2 regions of the Bacillus sp. HSf4 genome follow, and region 2 is predicted to be linked to the other one. Evidence: predicted binding sites of a transcription regulator. Region 2 holds the regulator's gene; the other holds the start of a gene.
The links. Region 2 encodes Rex, which represses fermentation and respiration genes when NADH is low (regulators of the CRP and FNR family bind a similar motif). Its sites were predicted from a motif close to TTGTGAAATATTTCACAA; they were not measured.
Positions count from the first base shown of each region.

Region 1: a site for Rex is predicted at 2,012-2,029, ahead of P3X63_RS21355 (cytochrome ubiquinol oxidase subunit I). Genes of this name have one in related genera too.

Region 1 is NZ_CP120679.1:4,136,712-4,140,248, reverse strand. It holds gene P3X63_RS21365 (formate/nitrite transporter family protein) at 1-620, opposite strand, end outside; gene P3X63_RS21360 (fructosamine kinase family protein) at 824-1,693, shown strand; gene P3X63_RS21355 (cytochrome ubiquinol oxidase subunit I) at 2,074-3,480, shown strand; gene cydB (cytochrome d ubiquinol oxidase subunit II) at 3,467-3,537, shown strand, end outside.
Region 2 is NZ_CP120679.1:685,446-688,982, forward strand. It holds gene P3X63_RS03445 (ABC-F family ATP-binding cassette domain-containing protein) at 1-650, opposite strand, end outside; gene moaC (cyclic pyranopterin monophosphate synthase MoaC) at 798-1,310, shown strand; gene P3X63_RS03455 (redox-sensing transcriptional repressor Rex) at 1,307-1,951, shown strand; gene P3X63_RS03460 (twin-arginine translocase TatA/TatE family subunit) at 1,994-2,167, shown strand; gene tatC (twin-arginine translocase subunit TatC) at 2,174-2,950, shown strand; gene P3X63_RS03470 (YdiK family protein) at 2,992-3,180, opposite strand; gene P3X63_RS03475 (CPBP family intramembrane glutamic endopeptidase) at 3,180-3,537, opposite strand, start outside.

The sequences.
Region 1 (3,537 bases), 970 kb from region 2:
GCCATGTTGGCAATGCTGTGTTCGTATCCGGAAATAAAGAAAGTAAAAACAAACAGCATCATGGAGAACATTTTCGCCCCGTCGCCCTTTTGTGACATCGGCACAAAGAACGCCAGACAGACGAGCCAGTTGCAAAGAATCGCTTTAAAAAACAATTCGATGGCTGGCGTATTCATTTTATGCTCGGCAACGCTCAGCAAGAAGCCGGTGGAAGACGAATCTTTCAATAGGCCGCTTGCAAAGATGATGGTTGCGAATAGGACGGCGCCCATTAAGTTTCCCGCATAGCTGAAGATCCACATCTTGATGACATCAGTCCAGCGCATTTTTTTGCGAAGCGCTGCAAATGTATAATAAAACGTGTTTCCCGTGAATAAATCTCCCCCGCCATAGACAATCAATATAATGGCTCCCCCGAATGTGACCGCTGCAATTGGATATGTGAACGGAGACCCCTCAAGATAAAAAAGGTTCCCTGTTTTAAATGCTACGATCACGCCGAATCCGATGAACATGCTTGCCAGTATAGAACGAAGAAGATAATGAAGACGGCTTTGTTCGAATATTCCGTATTTTTTCAAAGCAAGCTCTTCTACGCGAATCAGCGATTTAGTTTCCATGTTTACCACCACCAAGTATTTACTAAGAAGTCTTTTGAGTACGACTTAAGTATAGCAGGATATTGTGAAATATTTCACAAATATAAATGACTTTTATGTGAACAACAATCTATAAAACATGTAAACATCTCAGAAACCCTTCACCTGCCGAACTCTTTTCATTTCCGCATAAGGTTTGTTATAAAGTGAGTGGGGGTGACAGTATGGATGTCAAAACAACCATTGAAAAAGCAGTCACATCAGCCGGAGTGGGCCGCTTCATCAAACAGGTGAAGGAAGCGGGAGGAGGCGACATCAACCGGGCGTTTCTCGTAGAAACAGACGAAGCTCATCTGTTTATCAAGTTAAACGAAGGAGTGCCTGCCGACTTTTTCGAAAAAGAAGCCATGGGGCTGCATGAACTTGGCAAAACAGAGGCGGTGTTGGTGCCGGAGGTTCTGGCTTATAACAGCCAGAAGGATTTGGAGCGTTTTCTCGTACTATCATATATCAAAAGCGTTCGGTCGGACAAAACGGAAGAAGAGTTGGGAAGACGGCTCGCGGCCATGCATCATGCGGAAAAACCTTATTACGGGCTGTCGTATGACAATTATATCGGCACATTCAAGCAGGAAAACGGCAAGTATGCGAGCTGGCATGATTACTATCGGGACAAAAGGCTGCTGCCGCAGATTGCGGTTGCGCAGGACAAAGGGTTTTTAAGCGGCCGGCAGGCCAAACGTCATATCCGTCTCGCTGAATCGATCGGCCGCTGGCTCCCGGATCGCCCCCGCGCATCTGTTCTGCACGGTGATCTGTGGGGAGGCAACTGGATAGCGGGGGAAGGCGGCTCTCCATATCTCATCGATCCGGCTGTTCTGTATGGCGACTGCCGGATGGATCTGGCGATGACCGCTTTATTCGGCGGTTTTACGGATCGGTTTTACCGCGCTTATGAAGAAGCTTCAGGCGAGCCGCTGGACCGGGAAATATGGCCGCTTTATCAGCTTTTTTACGTCTATTTGCATTTGAATTCGTTTGGCTGCAGCTATCTGCCCCATGCTGAGAACATAGTAGAGCGGTATATTGGGTGAAAAATGGATATAGGCAAAAGATACCGATTTTGTGACAGGTATTGGACACCCTTCAAAGGGTGTTTTTTTATTGATCGGCGTGCTTTCTCCATGGGTCATGGTAAATAAATCCTATTAGCTGTCAAAAAAAGTTTAAAGTTTAGTCAATGTTTGGACACAAAATAAACCATTTTTTAGGTAATTAGATCTTTTTTTCTATGAATAAACGGTGTAAATTACTTATATAAGAAGTCGATAGATTGATTTATAAGTCTATTGGATTAATTTTCGGCCAATCACTTCAAAGGGCGTTTAACAGCGTCACCTTTCATCAATCTATTGTGAAATGTTGAACAAACTTCATGATCTGTGATCAACTTTGGAAATGGAGGAAGCAGGGGATGAACGAATTAATCTTAGCCAGATTTCAATTTGCTTCAACAACGATTTTTCACTTTATTTTTGTGCCGATGTCGATCGGGCTTGTCTTTATGGTTGCATTGATGGAAACCCTTTATGTGACCAAGAAAAAAGACATTTACAGGACGATGGCTAAATTTTGGGGGCATTTATTTTTAATTAACTTTGCCGTCGGTGTAGTGACAGGTATTCTGCAGGAATTTCAGTTCGGAATGAACTGGTCGGAGTACTCCCGCTTTGTCGGGGATGTGTTTGGCGCTCCGCTTGCTGTGGAGGCGCTCTTGGCATTCTTTATGGAATCCACTTTTATCGGCCTGTGGATATTCGGCTGGGATCGCCTGCCGAAAAAGGTTCATTTGCTGTCGATTTGGCTTGTTTCGCTGGGCACTATGCTGTCGGCGTTTTGGATTTTGGCGGCCAATTCATTTATGCAGGAGCCTGTTGGTTTCGCGATCAAAAACGGCCGTGCGGAAATGACCGATTTCTTCGCCATCATCAAGAATCCGCAGCTTTGGGTGGAATTTCCCCATGTCATTTTCGGCGCGCTTGCAACCGGTTCATTTTTTATTGCCGGTGTGAGTGCATATAAAATGCTGAAAAAACAGGAAATGCTGTTTTTCAGAAAGTCTTTTCAAATCGCGCTGGTTGTGGCGCTGGTTTCCGGCCTCGGCGTGGCTTTCAGCGGGCATGAACAGGCACAGCATCTGATGAAAAGCCAGCCGATGAAAATGGCGGCAAGTGAAGCGCTTTGGGATGACAGCGGCGATCCGGCGGCATGGACGGTTTTGGCCAATATTGATTCGGACAAGCAGGAAAACAAATCAGAAATCAGCATTCCGTATGCGCTCAGCTACCTGGCGTACAAACAATTCAGCGGTGATGTGCCGGGAATGAAAACATTGCAAAAACAATATGAAGAGAAGTATGGCGAAGGAAACTACATTCCGCCGGTGAAAACGACGTTCTGGAGCTTCAGAATCATGGCCGGCGCCGGGATATTGATGATTTTTGCCGCTTTAACCGGTCTTTTCCTCAGCTTCCGCAAAAAACTTGAGTCAAGCAAGTGGTATTTGCGGGCGATGGTCGCACTGATCGCGTTTCCGTTCATCGCGAACACGGCGGGCTGGATCATGACTGAGATCGGACGCCAGCCGTGGACGGTCTTCGGCATTTTGACGACGGCGCAATCCGTTTCACCGAACGTATCGGCGGGAATGCTTCTGTTCTCGGTTATCGCGTTTACCGCGATTTATCTCGTGCTGGCGATCGTTCTTGTTTACTTGTTTATCCGCGAGATTAAAAAAGGGGCTGAACATCATGAGCATCATCATGATGGCTCTGTATCGACAGACCCGTTTGATCAGGAGGTTTACCATGGTATCTCTTAATGAGCTTTGGTTCATATTGGTCGCTGTGTTGTTCGTGGGATTTTTCTTTCTGGAAGG
Region 2 (3,537 bases):
TGGGACACGATTAAAATCGCTCCGCTGTAGTTTTGCAAATATTGTTCAAGCCATGTCAGCGTGTCGATGTCCAAGTGGTTCGTCGGCTCATCGAGAATGAGGAGATCGGGCTTTGTCAAAAGCATTTTACCGAGAGCGAGCCGCGTTTTCTGTCCTCCGCTCAAGTCCTGAACGCGGGCGTTATCATCAAACCCGGCAAAACCAAGTCCGTGCATGATGGATCTGACTTCGGCTTCATATTGGTAGCCGCCCTTGTCTTTAAACTCCTGCTGCAGCCTGTCATAAGTTTTCATTAAAGAGTTCAGCTTGCCCGGATCAGCATGCGCCATTTGCTCTTCGATCGAACGCATCTCTTGTTCCATTTTCTTGAGAAATTCAAATACCGACAGCAGTTCTTCCTTAATCGTCAGCTTTGAATCAAGCCCTGAGTGCTGGTCCAGGTAGCCCATCGTTAAATCTTTCGGCTTGATGATTTCACCTTTTTCATATGACAGCTTTCCTGCGATGATTTTTAAGAAAGTCGATTTTCCGGCTCCGTTGCGTCCGACGATCGCAATCCTGTCCTTTGATCTGACTTCCAGCTTTATATTCGTTAAAATAGTATCAGCCCCAAACGATTTTGCGAGCTGATTGACTTGCAAGATCATCATGATATTTCACCTCTTGTCTGCTATTTTAAGTGTAGCCTATCAACCGGCAGTCAGCAAACAATTAAGTGAAGTCTGGAAGATTTTAACCAAAAGAAAAAGACAGAACGAAAAAAATAGTGTATGATCGTTATAAGGAGAGTTTTGATCATGAATGAATTTACACATTTTAATGAACAGGGCAGAGCGAGGATGGTTGACATCAGTGAAAAGGAAGCTACAGTCCGCACCGCAGTAGCCGTCTCAAGTGTGTCCATGAATAAAGAAGTACATGAAAAAATCAACAACCGGGAAATCGGGAAAGGCGATGTGCTGGCAGTGGCTCAGGTTGCCGGAATCATGGCGGCAAAACAAACTTCCGCCATCATCCCGATGTGCCACCCGATCGCGCTCAAGGGAGTTGATATTGCCTTTCGGTGGGAGGAAAAAGAACAGAAAAGCGTGCTGCATATTCAATCTAGAGTCAAGACGAGAGGGAGTACAGGTGTGGAAATGGAAGCGTTAACTTCCGCCTCCGTCTGTGCGTTGACCGTCTATGACATGTGCAAAGCGGCGGATAAGGGAATGGTGATAGGACCGACATGTCTTCTCGAAAAGACTGGCGGGAAAAACGGTGGCTACAAAAAGGAAAAAGCTGATGTAAACATGGAGGATCGTCTATGAACATGGATCATTCAAAAATTCCGCAAGCGACAGCAAAACGGCTGCCGTTATATTATCGTTTTCTAAAAAACCTTCATGCATCCGGAAAACAGCGTGTATCATCCGCTGAGCTGAGCGATGCCGTCAAGGTCGATTCCGCTACCATACGCAGGGATTTTTCCTACTTTGGCGCCCTCGGCAAAAAAGGTTACGGCTACAATGTCAATTATCTGTTGTCCTTTTTCAGAAAGACGCTTGATCAGGATGAAATGACAAACGTAACACTCATCGGTGTGGGGAATTTAGGGACAGCCTTTCTCCATTACAATTTCATCAAAAACAACAATACGAAAATTGCCATGGCTTTTGACATCAATGAGAATAAAATCGGCACCGAGGTGGGCGGCGTTCCGGTCTATGACTTAAACGCCCTTGAAGAACATATGACGGATGACATTCCCGTCGCCATCTTGACGGTTCCGGCCCAAGCCGCGCAATCCATCACAGACAGGCTGGTCGCGCTGGGCATTAAAGGGATTTTAAATTTTACGCCGGCTCGTTTGAATGTGCCGGACCACATTCGAATTCATCATATAGATTTGGCGGTTGAACTGCAGTCACTCGTGTATTTTCTGAAGCATTATTCAATGAATGACAAGTGAAAAACGGGAAGCTTAAAAGTAAAGGAAAGGGGGCAGGCATTGATGCCAATCGGTCCTGGAAGCTTTATTTTAATCGTCGTGGTGGCGCTTTTAGTATTCGGCCCGAAAAAACTTCCGGAGCTTGGAAGAGCGGCCGGAAATACGCTGCGGGAATTTAAAAATGCGACAAAAGGGTTGGCTGACGACGATACGGATAAAAAGAAGGAAGATCAGTAAGATAGGATGACATTTATGAAGGGAAAAGAAATGTCGCTGGTAGAACATATTACAGAACTTCGAAGACGACTCATGATGATTTTTTTCTTTTTTGTCGTTTTTGTTGCAGCAGGCTTTTTTTTGGCAAAGCCGCTGATCATTTATCTGCAGCAGACGGATGAAGCAAAGCTGCTCACGCTTAACGCGTTTAAGCTGACTGACCCTTTGTTTGTGTATGTGCAGTTTGCTTTCATCATCGGCGCTGTCTTGACTTCGCCGCTTCTTTTATATCATCTGTGGGCTTTTGTCAGCCCCGGGCTGTATCAAAAAGAGCGTAAAGTGACGCTCAGCTATATTCCGGTATCGATCATACTTTTTTTAGGCGGCATTGCCTTTTCTTACTTTATTTTATTTCCGTTTGTCGTCGATTTTATGACGAGGATCTCCGATGATTTGAACGTCAATCAGGTCATCGGAATTCATGAATATTTTCAGTTTTTGCTGCAATTAACGCTTCCTTTTGGCTTATTGTTTCAGATGCCTGTCGTGATCATGTTTATCACGAGGCTCGGTTTGGTGACGCCCATGTTTTTGTCCAGAATCAGAAAGTACGCCTATTTTGTTTTGTTTGTTATCGCGGCGCTCATCACACCGCCTGAAGTATTGTCTCATTTAATGGTTTCTGTGCCTTTATTGCTGCTTTATGAGCTCAGTATCGTGATTTCAAGAATCTCTTACAGACAGGCGCAAAAAACGATCATCCAGGAGGAAAACCAGGCGTTTTTGAAAGACCAGAGCAAATAAAGAGCCATTCCCGCGGAAAGGGAATGGCTCGAAAGGGCTCTTTATTTTTTTCGCTTCATTCTGCCCGACAAGGCGAACATTTTGAAGGAAATACTGATATTATAGGCGGCGAAAAGCATCAACAGAATGGTGTAAAAAGACCATATGCCTCCCGGTGAGGTGGATGCCAGGTAAGTAAACAGCACGCCTGTCAATAAATAAATGACCCCCCAAAACACAGGGCTTCTCATCATAAAAATCCTCCAATAATCAATTGCATTTTCTCGAGCCGTTCCAAATATTCTTCAATAGGCCCTTGGAAAGTCTGAATCAATACAACGAGCGTATTCATGGCGACATGGGCGAAAATCGGAACGATAATCCGGTTTGTTCTGACGTATAAAAAGGCGAACGTAAATCCCATTGCCGCATAAATGAGCAGGTGTGAGAAATCCATATGGACAACCGAGAAAAGCACTGAACTGAACAGAGCGGCAATGAAGAAATTCGTTTTTTCGTAAATAGCGCCGAAAATGATCTTTCTGAAAATGATTTCTTCGAGAATCGGACCGAATACGGAAGAGACGAATATCATCAGCGGTATTGTG